One region of the Paenibacillus sp. SRL342 genome, then DNA from elsewhere that is predicted to be linked to it. Evidence: predicted binding sites of a transcription regulator. Region 1 holds the regulator's gene; each other region holds the start of a gene.
The links. Region 1 encodes CtsR, which represses protease genes until heat stress. Its sites were predicted from a motif close to ATGGTCAATAAAGGTCAAACA; they were not measured.
Positions count from the first base shown of each region.

Region 2: a site for CtsR is predicted at 1,733-1,753, ahead of clpP (ATP-dependent Clp endopeptidase proteolytic subunit ClpP). Genes of this name have one in related genera too.
Region 3: a site for CtsR is predicted at 1,373-1,393, ahead of clpP (ATP-dependent Clp endopeptidase proteolytic subunit ClpP). Genes of this name have one in related genera too.

Region 1 covers NZ_OZ481790.1:6,300,623-6,303,835, reverse strand. The annotation lists gene AC4E8D_RS27810 (GNAT family N-acetyltransferase) at 1-963, shown strand, start outside; gene AC4E8D_RS27805 (CtsR family transcriptional regulator) at 1,425-1,886, shown strand; gene mcsA (protein-arginine kinase activator protein McsA) at 1,918-2,442, shown strand; gene mcsB (protein-arginine kinase McsB) at 2,471-3,213, shown strand, end outside.
Region 2 covers NZ_OZ481790.1:5,624,251-5,627,463, forward strand. The annotation lists gene clpX (ATP-dependent protease ATP-binding subunit ClpX) at 1-1,037, opposite strand, end outside; gene clpP (ATP-dependent Clp endopeptidase proteolytic subunit ClpP) at 1,050-1,640, opposite strand; gene tig (trigger factor) at 2,020-3,213, opposite strand, start outside.
Region 3 covers NZ_OZ481790.1:181,862-185,074, forward strand. The annotation lists gene AC4E8D_RS00890 (stalk domain-containing protein) at 1-513, shown strand, start outside; gene clpP (ATP-dependent Clp endopeptidase proteolytic subunit ClpP) at 688-1,284, opposite strand; tRNA gene AC4E8D_RS00900 (tRNA-Arg) at 1,461-1,535, opposite strand; gene AC4E8D_RS00905 (sugar-binding transcriptional regulator) at 1,962-2,987, shown strand; gene gap (type I glyceraldehyde-3-phosphate dehydrogenase) at 3,095-3,213, shown strand, end outside.

The DNA of each region.
Region 1 (3,213 bases):
ATGGGCGGTATTGCGGGTGTTGCCACCTGGCCAGAGTATAGACGCAAAGGCTGGGTAGCGGGTCTGCTGAAGCATGCGTTGGAAGAAATGAATCGTAACAAACAAAGTATATCATTCTTGCATCCATTCTCCTTTGGTTTCTATCGGAAGTATGGATGGGAGACTTATGTTGAATTTAAACGTTATAAAGTGCCTGCAGCTCATTTGCCTTCGAAAAAAGCGACACCTGGAACGATTCGGCGTGGGGATCCGGCCCTCAGCATACTAAAGGAAGTATACAGTGCTTATGCTGAGCGTTATAACGGAACTCTGGTTCGGGATGATGCAAGGTGGGAGAATTCAGTTCTTGTTAATGGGACCAGCCAGAAGGCTGTATATTACGATGAAGCTGATGCAGCACAAGGTTATCTTTTATATGAGGTTAAGGAAAATAAATTTACCATTAAAGAGATCATCTATCTGAATGAAGAGGCGAGGCAAGGGCTGTGGACCTTCATTGCTAACCATGATTCCATGATCCAGGAAGTTACGTTGCAGGCGCCTGCCAGTGATACGCTTGCCTTCCAACTGGATAACCCACGGATTCAGCAGGAGATTGTACCTTATTTTATGGCGCGTATCGTTAGTGTAGAGCAGTTTATATCTCAGTATCCATTTGCAAGCCAGGACTCACCGGTGCAGATTGTTCTACAGGTAGAGGATACCTACGCTCCGTGGAATGAAGGGGTATGGCAATTAAACGTGGCAATGAACGGAACAGCGTCCATATGGAAAACTTCGGAGGCAATTAATGATGATCAGACCATTAAGGTGGATATTCAATCCCTTACCGCGGTGCTGATGGGATATCGCAGACCAACGGAAATGGCACGAATCGGAAGAATTCACGGACCGAACACAGCAATCATGGCTTTGGAAGAAGCGATTCCTGAACGGGAAACCTATTTGCTTGATTTCTTCTGATAGCTATTCCCACTGCTCCATTTAACTTGATTAGCTTATATAGAAATACGGCGTGATCGAAAGACAAATGGACTTCTCCAGCAATTTTGGGGAGGTTTTTTTGTGTCCGGGGAATATTTCGTGTAAAATCGTAAAAAATGAATAGTGACCCCACTTGGCAAAACCACAAAATATGCTATAATGGTTATAAAGTCAAAGAAAGTCAAAGTCAACTAAAGGTTTAATACTTAAGTAGCTTTCTTTCTACAATCTGATGCATGATCGCCAATATACGGGATTCATTTCATCGGAGGATCAAGGGAATATTAAAGGACCTTCGTGCTTCCTTCGCTCTCCTGTTAACACCTGTGGAAGCAAGATTCGCTGTTTCCCTGATTGGTTAAATGGGTAGAGAAGGTGTACTCTGTGGGGGCGTGTGGGTCCTTATTGACTTAACGTTTCAGACAGTGGAGGATGATTGGATGCGTAATATCTCTGATATTATCGAACGATATCTGAAGAGTATTTTGCATGAAAGTCCCGAAGGAATGGTTGAAATTCAGCGTAATGATCTGGCAGATCAATTCTCATGTGTACCTTCCCAGATCAATTATGTCATCAGCACACGTTTTACACTCGAGAAGGGATACCTGGTAGAGAGTAAACGCGGCGGTGGTGGTTATGTTCGCATACAGCGCATTGAATTACCGGCCCAATCAGCTCTGCATAATCATTTGCACCATAGTATTGGTGAAGAGATCGGGCAGACAGCTGCCGAAGGATTGATCTATCAATTGGAAGAAGCACGCTTCTTGAGCAAGCGGGAAGCCGGGTTGATGCGAGCTGCTGTATCTAGAGAGGTTATATTAGTCAAACTTCCTTACCGGGATCAAATTCGTGCCAGAATGTTGAAGGCGATGTTAATATCTTTGCTCGGTAAATGAAAACTATCGGGGTCAAAGGAGGTACATCAATATGCTGTGCCAAGAATGCAATAAACGTCCGGCGACACTTCATTTTACGAAGATCGTAAATGGAGAGAAGACGGAATTCCATATTTGTGAGTCATGTGCCCGTGAAAAAGGGGAAATGATCCCTGGAACAGCAGGTGGGTTTTCCATTCACAACTTATTGTCCGGATTGCTTGATTTTGATCCAGCCAGCAAAAGTGGATCGGCAGGAACACCCCCTGCAAAAGCACTTCAATGTGAAGAGTGTGGTATGACGTACTCACAATTTAGCAAGATAGGCCGGTTCGGCTGCAGTTCATGTTATAAATATTTTGACAGCCGTCTGGATCCTTTGTTCAAGCGAGTTCATGGTAATACGTCCCATGTAGGCAAAGTGCCTGCACGAGCTGGTGGTCGCATCAAGGTGAAACGGCAAATCGCTGATCTGAAGCGTGAGCTCCAGGAGAGCATCGCGCAAGAGGAATTTGAAGAGGCGGCTCAGATCCGTGACCAGATCAGAGGACTTGAAAAAGGAATAGCTCAGGAGTAAAGTTTGTCATGAGTAGGAGGGATGTGTAATGCCTAATCTGCGCTTTACAGAGAAGGCGCTCAGCGACTGGATGCGCAGTGATGCGGCTGATTCCGAAATTGTCATTAGCAGCCGTGTCCGGATTGCACGCAACCTTCAGCATATTCCGTTTCCGATGCTGGCTTCCAATGAGCAATCGGAAGAGGTGCTGAATAAGCTGAGCGAAGTACTTCAATACGATGACGTTCATGCCTTTGGGGATTTTCATACGTTGGATCTGATCGATATTGACGAACTCGACAAACGGGTGCTGGTGGAGAAACATCTCATCAGTCCAAGTCTTGCGAATGAATCCAGGAATGGTGCGGTTATTCTCAGTGAGGATGAGTCTGTCAGTATTATGATTAACGAAGAGGATCATCTTCGTATCCAGTGCCTCTATCCGGGGTTCCAGGTGAAAGAAGCCTGGGAGAAAGCTTCCGCAATAGATGATGCTTTTGAAGCGCACGTGGATTATGCTTTTGATGATCGCAGAGGATACTTAACCAGCTGTCCTACTAATGTAGGTACAGGTGTTAGAGCATCGGTTATGATGCACTTGCCTGCCCTGGTGATGACACAACAGATAGGCCGTATTCTAACCGCAGTTTCCCAAGTGGGATTGACGGTAAGAGGAATATACGGTGAAGGCAGTGAGGCGATGGGTAACCTGTTCCAGATCTCGAACCAGATTACTTTGGGACAGACCGAACAGGAAGTCATCGAGAACCTGCATGGTGTTGTATTACAGAT
Region 2 (3,213 bases), 680 kb from region 1:
GGTTCAAATACCAGATTCACATTATCCAGCTCAAGCAGTTTTTGGTACTGTTTGGTAAGCGCGTTTTTTGGTTCGGAAAGAATCCGTACCAACGTATCTTCATCCAATGGCTCCAAAGTGGAGATGACTGGCAGACGGCCTACAAATTCCGGAATCAGACCAAATTTCAGCAAATCTTCCGGCAATACCATACCCAGGTATTCACCTGGTTTCAGATCTTTTTGCTCAGAAACGGTATTAAAGCCGATGACTTTTTTACCGATCCGGCGTTTGATCATTTGCTCCAGACCATCAAAGGCACCGCCGCAAATGAACAGGATGTTCGTTGTATCGATCTGAATGAATTCTTGATGAGGGTGTTTACGACCACCTTGCGGTGGTACAGAAGCCACAGTTCCTTCAAGAATTTTCAAGAGAGCCTGTTGCACACCTTCGCCCGACACATCACGAGTAATGGATGGGTTTTCGGATTTACGCGCTACTTTATCAATCTCATCGATATAAATAATGCCACGCTCTGCTTTTTCCACATCATAATCAGCAGCTTGAATCAGTTTGAGCAGGATGTTCTCTACATCCTCACCTACATAACCCGCTTCTGTTAATGACGTAGCATCCGCAATAGCAAAAGGAACATTCAAAATTTTTGCCATCGTTTGCGCAAGCAACGTTTTACCAGAACCTGTTGGTCCTAACAGCAAAATGTTACTCTTTGACAATTCAACGTCTTCAATTTTGCTTTGTGTGTTGATCCGTTTGTAGTGATTATACACCGCAACAGACAATGACTTCTTCGCTTGTTCCTGTCCAATAACATATTGATCCAGGATATTACGAATTTCTTTTGGTTTTGGAATATCTTTGAGGTCTACTTCTTCGTCATGACCGAGTTCTTCCTCAACGATTTCGGTGCAAAGTTCGATACATTCATCACAAATGTACACGCCTGGTCCAGCGACCAGCTTACGCACCTGCTCCTGAGATTTACCGCAAAAAGAGCATTTCAGTTGCCCTTTCTCATCGTTAAATTTAAACATGAAACCACCCCTTTAGGAATTGATCGGTCTACTGAGCACCTGGTCAATAATGCCGTACGTCTTAGCCTCTTCAGCGCTCATGAAGAAGTCACGGTCTGTATCCCGCTCAATTTTCTCAAGAGACTGACCCGTACGATCGACGTATATTTGATTCAGTTTCTGACGTGTTTTAATAATCCATTCTGCGTGTATCTTAATATCCGCAGCCTGTCCTTGAATGCCGCCAAGCGGCTGATGAATCATTACTTCGCTATTTGTCAGCGCATATCTCTTGCCAGGTGCACCGGCTGTCAGCAATAACGAGCCCATGCTTGCTGCCATCCCAACGCAAATGGTAGATACATCCGGCTTGATAAATTGCATCGTATCGTATATACCCATCCCTGCGGTGACAGAACCACCAGGTGAGTTAATGTACAAGCTGATATCCTTCTCAGGATCGTCGGCTGCCAAAAACAAAAGCTGTGCTATGACAAGATTGGCTACATCGTCATCAATCGCACTGGTTAGAAAGATAATGCGATCTTTCAGCAAACGTGAATATATATCGTAAGACCGCTCGCCTCGATTGGTTTGTTCTATAACCATTGGCACCAGACTCATGAGACCAACCTCTTTTCTACATGTAATTAGACATAGGCCACCTGTAAAGCAAACCCAAATTCATTCTAACACTTTCCTGTGACAATGTCATTTTTCACAAGAAGGGTCAGACATCCGTTTGTTTACTTTTTTAGCCTGATCATATTTAACCATGTTTTCTATGTATGTGCAAATTGAAGCCATCCTATGCCGTATTGCCTTTTTTTATTTGCATGAAGTACATAGGTATGTAAAAAGTGTACAGGGATCAATAAAATTAGTGTTCATCCATATAATTACTTCATTTTCTATAAAATGGATGTCATAATTTAAAAATAAGGCACGCAATAATTCACGTGCCTTATCGTTTATTCAACTGACAAGTTGATAACAGCTTGTCTTATTTTTCGTCAGCTTCTGCAACAACTTCTTCAGCTGGAGCTTCAACCGGTTCAACAACTGTGCTGTTCTCAACAAGAACGTCAATCGTTTTACGCAGTTTAACTTCATCGCGAAGGCTGTCCAGGGAACCATTACCTTCGAGGATGCCACGGATCTCATCAGCAGGACGCTTGTAAGATTCAGCCATTTTCTCGAGTTCTTGATTCACTTCTTCGTCAGATACTTCAATGTTTTCCGCTTTACCTACAGCTTCAAGCACCAGGTTGTTGCGAACACGTTTGGAAGCATCTTCTTGCATTTGTCCTCTCAGGTCAGCTTGAGTCTGGCCAGAGAAGCTCAGGAACATTTCAAGGTTCATACCTTGGTTACGCAAACGGTTATCGAAATCGCGCATCATGTTTTGTACTTCGCTCTCAACCATTGCAGCAGGAATGTCCACTTCAGCGTTCTCAGCCACTTTTTCTACAACTGCATTTTCTTGTGCAGCTTTGGCTTCGTCAGCTTTACGGGATTCCAATTGTGTTTTCAGGTCAGCTTTGTACTCTTCAAGAGTGTCGAATTCGCTAACATCTTTAGCAAACTCATCATCCAATGCAGGAAGCTGTTTGCGTTTGATTTCGTGAATTTTCACTTTAAATACCGCTTGTTTGCCAGCAAGTTCTGCTGCATGGTAGCTCTCTGGGAAAGTCACTTCTACGTCTTTGAAGTCACCTGTGGACAGACCCACAACTTGTTCTTCAAATCCAGGAATGAATGTGTTGGAACCCAGTTCCAGGGAATAACGCTCAGCTTGTCCACCTTCGAAAGGTACACCATCAACGGAACCATCGAAGTCGATTACTGCAACGTCGCCGTTAGCAGCGGAACCTTCATCGATTACAACGAGTTCAGCGTGACGTTGTTGAAGACGCTCAAGTTCTTCAGTCACTTCTGCTTCAGTTACTTCACCTTTTGCTACAGCAACTTCGATTCCTTTGTACTCACCAAGAGTAACTTCAGGTTTCACAGTTACTTTTGCTTTGAACTTGAAAGTTTGTCCTTTAGCGAATTGTTCAACATCTACGTCAGGACGATCAACCGGGAAGATATCCGTTTGGTCGATTGCTTCTGTATAAGCTTCAGGAAGCAAAATGTCGATTGCTTCTTGATAAAGGCTCTCTACACCAAAACGTGCTTCGAAGATGGAACGTGG
Region 3 (3,213 bases), 1.1 Mb from region 1:
AACAAAGTGCTGAAAGATGAAGTGGATGCTTATGTAACTGACTTCAAGAAACAGACATCTGAATTCGGCGGTGCAACAGCCAACCGTCCATATGCATTTGAGAGCTCCTATGTAGTAACGTACAACGAAAAAGGCGTGCTGGGACTCATTACACAACGATACGAGGATTATGCTGGCGCTCATGGTATGACATACCGTACGGGCCACACCTTTGCACTGGACACAGGCAAGGAGCTTACGTTAGATGATGTGCTGCAAAATAATAAAACCATGCGCGAGACGTTGAGTAAAAAAGTGGGTGAACAACTGAAAGCCCGCGGTGGATACCTCGACGGTTACAAAGGATTGAATAAAGATCAAGATTTCTATGTGACACCAACGGGTGTAGTCGTGTTCTTCCAGTTGTATGAATATACGGCGTACGCAGAGGGATTCCCTGAAATGCCATTTACGTATAAAGAGCTTCTCCCTAAAGGCACAGAACCTTTCAGTAATGTATCTAAAACCAAATAAAGAAATCATTATTATGCACTCTTAAGTTATCTTCCTTATTCCTTATAAAATGAAAAAAAGAAGCCCTCATCATGATCATGATGAGGGCTTCTTCTCGTATAGACAACACACGAAGTGTTGCTGATTACGCGGGTGTTGATGATGTTAACGCATAGACCGTGGTCTACGTCACACTTAGATGCCTTGTGATCCTACGTTTTCGATAACTTTATCAATGATACCGTAATCGGCGGCTTCAGCAGCACTCATGAAGTAGTCACGATCTGTATCTTTCTCAATCCGCTCCAGCGGTTGACCTGAACGCTCAGAGATGATGCGGTTCAACGTATCACGCATTTTCAAAATGCGACGAGCACGGATTTCGATGTCAGAAGCCTGACCTTGTGCACCACCAAGTGGTTGGTGAATCATAATTTCACTGTTTGGTAATGCAAAACGTTTACCTTTTGCACCGGCATTCAACAAGAATGCACCCATGGAAGCCGCCATACCTACACAGATGGTAGATACATCCGGTTTGATGAATTGCATTGTATCGTAAATCGCCATACCGGCTGTAATCGATCCGCCTGGGCTGTTGATGTATAAGTGAATGTCTTTCTCCGGATCTTCCGCAGCCAGGAACAACATCTGTGCCATAATGGCATTAGCCACTACGTCATTAACATCGCTACCAAGGAAAATAATACGATCCTTCAGCAATCTGGAGTAGATGTCGTAGGCGCGCTCACCCCGGTTGCTCTGTTCAACGACCATTGGAATAAAACTCACGTGAAAAACCTCCTCGGAATGTAAATGTTATTGGTGTTTATACTTAAACTGTTACCGTATTACCCACATAATAAACAATTCCAAACAAAAAGTCAAAGAAAGTCAAACTAACTTGCAAAAAAAAGAAACCTTTCCGGTTTCATTGGTTAAATGGGTTATGAGCTGTTAAATAAAAATGGCGCGCCCGCCAAGAATCGAACTTGGATCTCAGGCTTCGGAGGCCTACGTCATATCCATTGGACCACGGGCGCACATTATGTGACAGCAATAATGATTATAGCTCATGAAATATTTAATTGCAAGCAGTTCGTTGTGGTATTGGTTTGGATTAACCTAAAAATGATCATGATGAAGAAGAGTGGATAAAGAGTGCATTTAAGTAAATGCTATTAGAGGTTTTGGACATGCCGTATGAAATGTGATTCTGAGCGATATGTAGATTGAATTCATTTGTTTCTTCTATATATGGTATGCGTGAGCTAGTCCTTGATCATGGAAGTCTAGGATTGTGAAAATAGGCGCGTACAAACGCTGAATGCGTGTCGAAATAACACGTTGAAACACTTGCATGTCACGTCAGTTTTAGGTAGAATAGACGTGGGACTTAAAAAGTTAACCCGGGACGTTTTAGGGCCACGAAAGAGAGCTTAGAACGAGAACTTGCGGGAGTGGAAAGCATGCGAACGATTTTAGAAGTACAAAAGCAGCTTCTGCCTGATCTCATGGATATCTTGAAAAAGAGGTATACGATTCTGCAACAGATCATGTTATCGGATGTGATCGGACGGAGAACGTTAGCTAATTCCATGCAGATGACCGAGCGGGTTCTGAGGGCTGAGACCGATCTGTTAAAGGCTCAGGGACTTATTGAAATTGACAGTGCAGGAATGAAGATCAGCGAGGCAGGGTATGATTTGCTGCAGCAGTTAGAGCCCGTAGCCAAAGAGTTGTTCGGATTATCCGAGCTGGAAGAGCGCATCAAGCAAGCCTACGGTCTGCAAAAGGTAGTTGTGGTTCCTGGTGATTCGGACGTTTCTCCATTTGCCAAAAGGGAACTGGGCAGAGCCGGAGCGAAGGCTCTCGGCAATATCATGAGTGACAACGACGTTGTCGCCGTTACTGGCGGATCAACAACGGCTGAAGTCGCAGAGCAACTGACTCCGCCAACATCGCTCAAAGGTGTCTGGTTCGTACCGGCACGCGGTGGACTTGGAGAAAGCCTTGAAATTCAGGCGAATACGATTGCATCCACAATGGCAAAACGGGTTGGAGCGCAATACAAACTCCTGCATGTACCGGATTTGCTTAGTGATCATGCCTATGAATCATTAATCCAGGACCCCAGTGTTCAGGAGATTCTGCAGCTGATTCGGAAATCGCGGATTGTTATTCATGGAATTGGTGATGCCGTGGAGATGGCTACAAGACGTAAACTTGCGACGGAGATTATAGATGAACTTCAGGAGCAAGGAGCCGTATCTGAATCTTTCGGTTATTACTTTAATGATCAGGGTAAGGTGGTACATACCATGCTTACACTGGGTATGCGACTTCAGGATATTGAACGAACCGATGTTGTGATTGGAATTGCAGGTGGCAAAAGCAAAGCTGCTGCTATACATTCCGTGTTGCGATTTGGACAGGAAGATATTCTGATTATTGATGAGGCTGCTGCCGAAGTCATCGTTGCTGAAATGGAATAAGGTTTTACTTTGCATCACAACTATTGTTGTCTTGACGGACTTCACCGTCTGTCTTGAATATATAAGTTTCATAAAAAAATTAATCAAAACTTGGGAGGAACTTACTCATGATTAAAGTAGGTATTAACGGTTTTGGACGTATTGGACGCTTGGCATTCCGCCGTATTCAAAATGTAGCAGGCATCGAGGTAGTAGCAATCAACGACTTGACTGACGCTAAAATGCT